Regions from separate parts of the Bradyrhizobium sp. BLXBL-01 genome, predicted to be linked through region 1. Evidence: predicted binding sites of a transcription regulator. Region 1 holds the regulator's gene; each other region holds the start of a gene.
The links. The regulator LexA, encoded in region 1, represses DNA repair genes until DNA is damaged. The targets are predictions, from matches to a motif close to TGTTCNNNNTGTGTTCNG.
Positions count from the first base shown of each region.

Region 2: ruvC (crossover junction endodeoxyribonuclease RuvC) is a predicted target of LexA. The motif match lies at 1,274-1,291, and genes of this name have one in related genera.
Region 3: uvrA (excinuclease ABC subunit UvrA) is a predicted target of LexA. The motif match lies at 1,340-1,357, and genes of this name have one in related genera.

Region 1 is NZ_CP182471.1:3,942,913-3,945,109, reverse strand. It holds gene ACNJYA_RS18295 (molybdopterin molybdotransferase MoeA) at 1-822, shown strand, start outside; gene lexA (transcriptional repressor LexA) at 999-1,700, shown strand; gene ACNJYA_RS18285 (hypothetical protein) at 2,076-2,197, shown strand, end outside.
Region 2 is NZ_CP182471.1:1,378,623-1,380,819, forward strand. It holds gene ACNJYA_RS06465 (methyl-accepting chemotaxis protein) at 1-125, opposite strand, end outside; gene ACNJYA_RS06470 (YebC/PmpR family DNA-binding transcriptional regulator) at 345-1,091, shown strand; gene ruvC (crossover junction endodeoxyribonuclease RuvC) at 1,322-1,849, shown strand; gene ruvA (Holliday junction branch migration protein RuvA) at 1,846-2,197, shown strand, end outside.
Region 3 is NZ_CP182471.1:4,061,842-4,064,038, forward strand. It holds gene uvrA (excinuclease ABC subunit UvrA) at 1-1,244, opposite strand, end outside; gene ACNJYA_RS18865 (outer membrane protein) at 1,516-2,197, opposite strand, start outside.

The sequences.
Region 1 (2,197 bases):
CACATCCGCCCTGCGGGCGTCGACTTCCGCGAAGGCGACGTGCTGCTGCGCAAGGGAATCCGTCTCACCGAGCGCGATCTCGCCCTCGCCGCCGGAATGAATCATCCTTATCTCGGCGTTATCCGCCGCCCGAGGGTCGCGATTCTCGCCACCGGCGACGAGCTGGTCATGCCGGGCACCGCGCCTGGTCCCGGTCAGATCGTCTATTCCAATGGCTATGCCCTGCACGCCCTTGCCCGCAGCGAGGGCGCCGAGACCATCGACCTCGGAATTGCCGCCGATACGCTGGAGTCCACGTCCGCCGGCATCCGCCGCGCGCGCGAGAGCGGTGCCGACATCCTGGTCACGACCGGCGGTGCGTCGGTCGGCGACCACGATCTGGTCCAGCAGGCGCTCAAGGGCGAAGGCATCGAGATGGCGTTCTGGAAGATCGCGATCCGGCCCGGCAAGCCGATGATGCATGGTCGCCTCGGCGCGATGCGCGTGATCGGCCTGCCCGGCAATCCCGTGTCGTCATACGTGTGCGCCTTCCTGTTCATGGTGCCCTTGATTCGGGCCCTGTCGGGCGGTTCAGTGATTCATCATCAGCGCGAGCGCGCCGTGCTGGGCCGCGACCTCGGCGCCAACGATCAGCGCGAGGATTATCTGCGTGCGCGGCTGGAGGTGCGCGACGACGGCACGCGCGTCGCCCTTCCCGTCAGCCATCAGGACTCCTCCCTGCTTGCGAATCTCTCTGCGGCACAGGTACTTCTCGTGCGCGCACCGTTCGCGCCGAAGGCCGAGGCCGGCACACCTTGCGAGGTGCTGCGGCTGCCCGTCTGAGCTGCTGAGCCACACGCATTCCGCGAGTTCGGCCGCGTTCACCATAAATTAAGCAGTTGCGGAACACATATCGAACATATAGTGTCCGTTCATGATTTGTTTCGAGGATGTAGCGGCTTATTGCCGACTTCATCGTCTCGGAATCGAACGACATCAACCGGGGGACTTTGGTCGAGATGTTGACGCGCAAACAATACGAGCTTCTGCGGTTCATCAGCGAACGTCTGAAGGAAAGCGGCGTGCCGCCGTCCTTCGACGAGATGAAGGATGCGCTCGACCTGCGCTCGAAGTCAGGCATTCATCGCCTGATCACTGCGCTTGAGGAGCGCGGCTTCATTCGCCGCCTGCCCAACCGCGCCCGTGCCATCGAGGTGATCAAGCTGCCCGAGCTCCAGGCCGCAGCCGGCAATCGCCGCGGCTTCACCCCGAGCGTCATCGAGGGCAATCTCGGCAAGGTGCGCGCGAGCTCCAGCCCGCCCGCGGATGAGGGCGAGCGCCCCGTCGCGGTGCCCGTGATGGGCCGCATCGCGGCCGGCACGCCGATCGAGGCGCTGCAGACCCGCAGCCACACCATCAGCGTCCCGCCGGACATGCTCGGCTCCGGCGAGCACTACGCGCTCGAGGTGCGCGGCGATTCGATGGTCGAGGCCGGCATCCTCGACGGCGACATGGCGCTGATCCAGCGCAACGAGACCGCCAATACCGGCGACATTGTGGTGGCGCTGATCGACGACGAGGAGGCCACGCTCAAGCGCTTCCGCCGCCGCGGCGCCTCGATCGCGCTCGAGCCCGCCAATGCCGCCTACGAGGTCCGCATTCTTCCGCCGAACCGCGTGAAGATCCAGGGCAAGCTGATCGGGCTTTACCGGAAGTACTGATACCGGAAGTAAGCGCTACGCGCGCTTCGATCGTCGATCCAAGATTGGAGCGGATACTTGTCCGCTCCGGCTGGATGGTCTTTCTGGTTCTGCGCTGACTGTTCGGCGCCTCTTCCCGCGCGACACTCGCCCATGCGGACACGCGGCCATTTCGCTCCGCCGGTAGAGTTGTGCCGACAGCGCCGATAGTGCGGGCCAAATGCAAGGACGCGAGGTTTGTTCCTATCGAATCCGGGAAAGATAATGTGATCGCGTGCTGCGGATGCGAGCCGCAGATTTGCCCATAACCGAGCAGAGCGTTGGAGGCTTCCACTCTGATAGAGGCCTGCGCCTCGAAAGAGACGCGGGTCGCTATCCCAGTATGAGGAGCACCCGATGTGTGACTATAGCCTGCATGCCGTCGCGACGCGCCCCGCCGAAGTTGGCGAGACGATCGTCACGACAACCTTCCGCGGCACCTCGACGCGCGGCTTCGCCTCCGAAGCCGATCTCTCCGT
Region 2 (2,197 bases), 2.6 Mb from region 1:
TCCCGGGCCGAATCACTTTCGGCGGTCGGGGCGGGTGCGGCAGGGGCCGCCGGCTGCGCAGCCTCCGGGGCTGCCGCAGGCGCGGCCGTGTCCGGCAGACGCTTCCGAAATAGTCCGAACGCCATCAGCTCTCTCTTGTCGGGGAACGGTCGGGCGCTATTTTCGCAAGTCGGAATGAAATCAGGGTTAACGGTGCCCGACATCTAGGCAGGCGCCATTACGGCGGCTACCTTTACAGGGCTACCTCAGGAGCAGCCGAGCCCTTTGATTCCGGTGGGTGGGCGGCCTATAAGGCCGCGCTTCCCGCACTCACCTTGACGCACGCTTCCCTCACGAGACCAAGCATGGCCGGACATTCCCAATTCAAGAACATCATGCACCGCAAGGGGCGGCAGGATGCCCAGAAGTCGAAGCTGTTCGGCAAGCTGGCGCGTGAAATCACCGTCGCCGCCAAGCTGGGCACGCCCGACCCCGCCATGAACCCGCGCCTGCGCGCCGCCGTGATCGCTGCGCGCCAGGAGAACATGCCGAAGGACAATATCGAGCGCGCCATCAAGAAGGCGCTCGGCAGCGACGGCGAGAACTATGACGAGATCCGCTACGAGGGCTATGGCCCGGGCGGCGTCGCCGTCATCGTCGAGGCGCTGACCGACAATCGCAACCGCGCCGCCTCCGACATCCGCTCCTTCTTCACCAAGTCCGGCGGCAATCTCGGCGAAACCGGCTCGGTCTCCTTCATGTTCGACCGCACCGGCGTCATCGAATACGACCGCAGCGTCGCCTCCGACGATGCGGTGCTGGACGCTGCGATCGAGGCCGGCGCAGACGACGTCGTGTCCGGCGAGGGCGGCCACGAGATCTACGCCTCGACCGAAGGCTATCGCGACGTTGCCAAGGCGCTGGAAGCCAAGTTCGGCGAGCCGCGCAAGGCCGCGCTGATCTGGAAGCCGCAGAACACGGTGACGGTCGACGACGAGACCGGCGAGAAGCTCTTGAAGCTGATGGACCTGCTCAACGAGCACGACGATGTCCAGAACGTCTACGCCAATTTCGAGGTGTCGGACGCGCTGATGGCGAAGATGGGCGGCTGATACCTCGCTCCGGATTCTGCTGTCGTCGCCCGGCTTGACCGGGCGACCCAGTATTCCAGAGACGCGAGAGGGATACGGATAAGCCGCGGCGTACTGGATACCCCGCTTTCGCGGGGTATGACGACGGAATGTGGAGTGGGCGGCGGTGCTCACCCGAGATACCCCACTTCCCCTGTTACTTCCGTTCTGTTTCTGTTTCCCATCCCGCGGCCAGCCGCTATCACTGGCCCATGACTGCGCTTCCGATTCGTGGCCCCGTTCGCATCATCGGCATCGACCCCGGCCTGCGCCGCACCGGCTGGGGTGTGATCGAGGCTGAGGGCAATCGCCTGATCTACCTCGCCTGCGGCTCGGTGGAACCGCCGGACGATTTGCCGCTGGCGAGCCGGCTGCTTGCGATCCATGAAGGCCTCGCTTCCGTCTTGTCCAGCCACCAGCCGATGGAAGCCGCGGTCGAGCAGACTTTTGTCAACAAGGACGGCGTTGCTACGCTGAAGCTCGGACAGGCCCGCGGCGTCGCCATGCTTGCGCCCGCAATGTTCGGCATTTCTGTCGCCGAATACGCGCCGAACCAGGTCAAGAAGACCGTGGTCGGCGCCGGCCACGCCGACAAGCAACAGATCGCGATGATGCTGAAGATCCTGCTGCCGAAGGCCGAGCCGCCGTCCGCGGACGCCGCCGACGCGCTCGCCATCGCCATCACCCACGCTCATCACCGCCAGAGCACCGCGCTGCGGCTGAAGGTGGTGGGGATATGATCGGCAAGCTCAAGGGCCTGATCGATTCTTACGGCGAGGACTTCGTCATCCTCGACGTCGGCGGCGTCGGCTATCAGGTGCACTGTTCCTCGCGCACTTTGCAGCATCTGCCCTCGCCAGGCGAAGCCGCGGTGCTGTCGATCGAGACCTATGTCCGCGAGGATCAAATCAAACTGTTCGGCTTCCGCACCGATCAGGAGCGCGAATGGTTTCGCCTGCTGCAGACCGTGCAGGGTGTCGGTGCCAAGGTCGCGCTCGCCGTGCTCGGCACGCTGTCGCCGGCCGATCTCGCCAATGCCATCGCGCTGCGCGACAAGGCCGCGGTGGCGCGCACGCCCGGCGTCGGCC
Region 3 (2,197 bases), 120 kb from region 1:
GTGATGACGCCCTCGAACGGCTTCTTGGTGTCGTAGGAGCGCACCCCGTCCTCGTAGGAGAACTTGATCTCGTCCTCGCCCGAGCCGTAGAGGATCGCGTTTTGCGTCTTCTTCGGCAGGTCCTTCCACTTGGTGTCGAGTGTGAATTTGTAGTGCTTGCCGAGCGCGGTCAGCGTCTGCACGTAATAGGGCGATGACGATTTGGCCCAGGGCGCGATCGCGCCCTTGCGCAGCGTCAGATCCTTCTCGGGGATGACGAGGTCCTCGTCGACATGCTGCTCGACGCCGAGGCCGCCGCAGGCGGGGCAGGCGCCGTAGGGGTTGTTGAAGGAGAACAGGCGCGGCTCGATCTCGGGGATGGTGAAGCCGGAGACCGGGCAGGCGAACTTTTCCGAGAACAGGATGCGCTCGGGGCCGCTCTTGTCGTGGATCTTTGCGGTCTTCTTCTTCTCCTCCGCAGGGGCAGCCGCCGCTGGCGCATCGGCGAACTCGACGACGGCGAGGCCTTCGGCGAGCTTCAGCGCAGTCTCGAAGCTCTCGGCGAGGCGCTGGCCGATATCGGCGCGCACCACGATGCGGTCGACCACGACGTCGATGTCGTGCGGGAACTTCTTGTCGAGGCTCGGGGCTTCCGCCAGCTCATAGAAGGTGCCGTCGATCTTGACGCGCTGGAAGCCCTTCTTGAGCCATTCGGCGAGCTCCTTCTTGTACTCGCCCTTGCGGCCGCGCACGACGGGGGCGAGCAGATAGAGGCGGGTGCCCTCCGGCAGCGCCAGCACGCGGTCGACCATCTGCGAGACGGTCTGGCTCTCGATCGGCAGGCCCGTGGCCGGCGAATAGGGCACGCCGACGCGCGCCCAAAGCAGGCGCATGTAGTCGTAGATCTCGGTAACGGTGCCGACGGTGGAACGCGGGTTCTTCGACGTCGTCTTCTGCTCGATCGAGATCGCCGGCGACAGGCCGTCGATCTGGTCGACGTCGGGCTTCTGCATCATCTCCAGGAACTGGCGGGCATAGGCCGACAGCGATTCGACGTAGCGGCGCTGGCCCTCGGCATAGATGGTGTCGAAGGCGAGCGAGGATTTGCCGGAGCCGGATAGGCCGGTGAACACCACCAGCTTGTCGCGGGGAATCTCGACGTCGATATTCTTGAGGTTGTGCTCGCGCGCGCCGCGGATCGTAATTGCGCGCAGGCTCGAGCCCGCGTTCTGTTGTTGGCGCTTCGCCCTGATCACTTCGTCCATCCCAGAGGTCCTCGAGGAATCCAAAGACGCGCGATCGCGCCAATGCAAAAGGCGCGCTTCGCCCGGAACCGGGATCGGCGCCGATGGGTATGGCAGCGAACGTAGGAAGAACGGCGGCGGATTTCCAGTGGGAGTTGCGAATCGTCAACGGATTGTTGGCGCGCTGGCGGCATCTGGCAGCAGGAGCGCTGCGGAACCCCTGTCGGAACAGCCCGCCCAAAGCAAAAGGCCGGCGCGAGGCCGGCCTTTCGTGACGATGTGACTTGGAAGATCAGTACTTCGCGACGACCGGGCCGCCGAAGGTGTAGTTGAGGCGAACGGTGCCCATGTCGACATCCTGCTTGATGCGGTCGGTCCGGTCGTTGATGCCAAGCACCGTGAAATTGACGTTGCGGCCGCCCATGAACAAGTGGTCGTATTCGATCGCAACGGACCAGTTCGGTGCGAAACCGAATTCGATGCCGGTGCCGACTGCGCCGCCCCAGCGCGTCTCGCTCGCGCTATCGAAGACCACGCCGCCGAGAAGGCCGTCATACTTGGCGTGCGTGACCGCGGCGCCGCCCTTCACGTACCAGAGCACGTTATTCCAGGCGTAGCCGACCTGGCCGGTGAACAGGCCGAGGGCATCGATTCTGGTCTGATTGACCACGGGTGCGAAAGCGGCGAGCGGGCTCGCGTTCGATCCCTTCAGGTTGGCCCAGTCGCCTTGGGCTTCAAGGCCGAACACCCAGTTAGCCGACTGCCAACGATAACCGACCTGGCCGCCGACGAGACCGCCGGTCGCGTTGTGACAGCCTTCGGACACGACCGGGATTGCCACACCGAGCACGGCATTGAGATCCCAGCAATTGCGGCTCGATGCACCGCCGCCGTTGATGCCGAGGTAGAAGCCGCTCCAGTTGTACACCGCGATCGGCGCCACCGGAGCCTTGGCGTAGGGGCGGGCCGCCAAA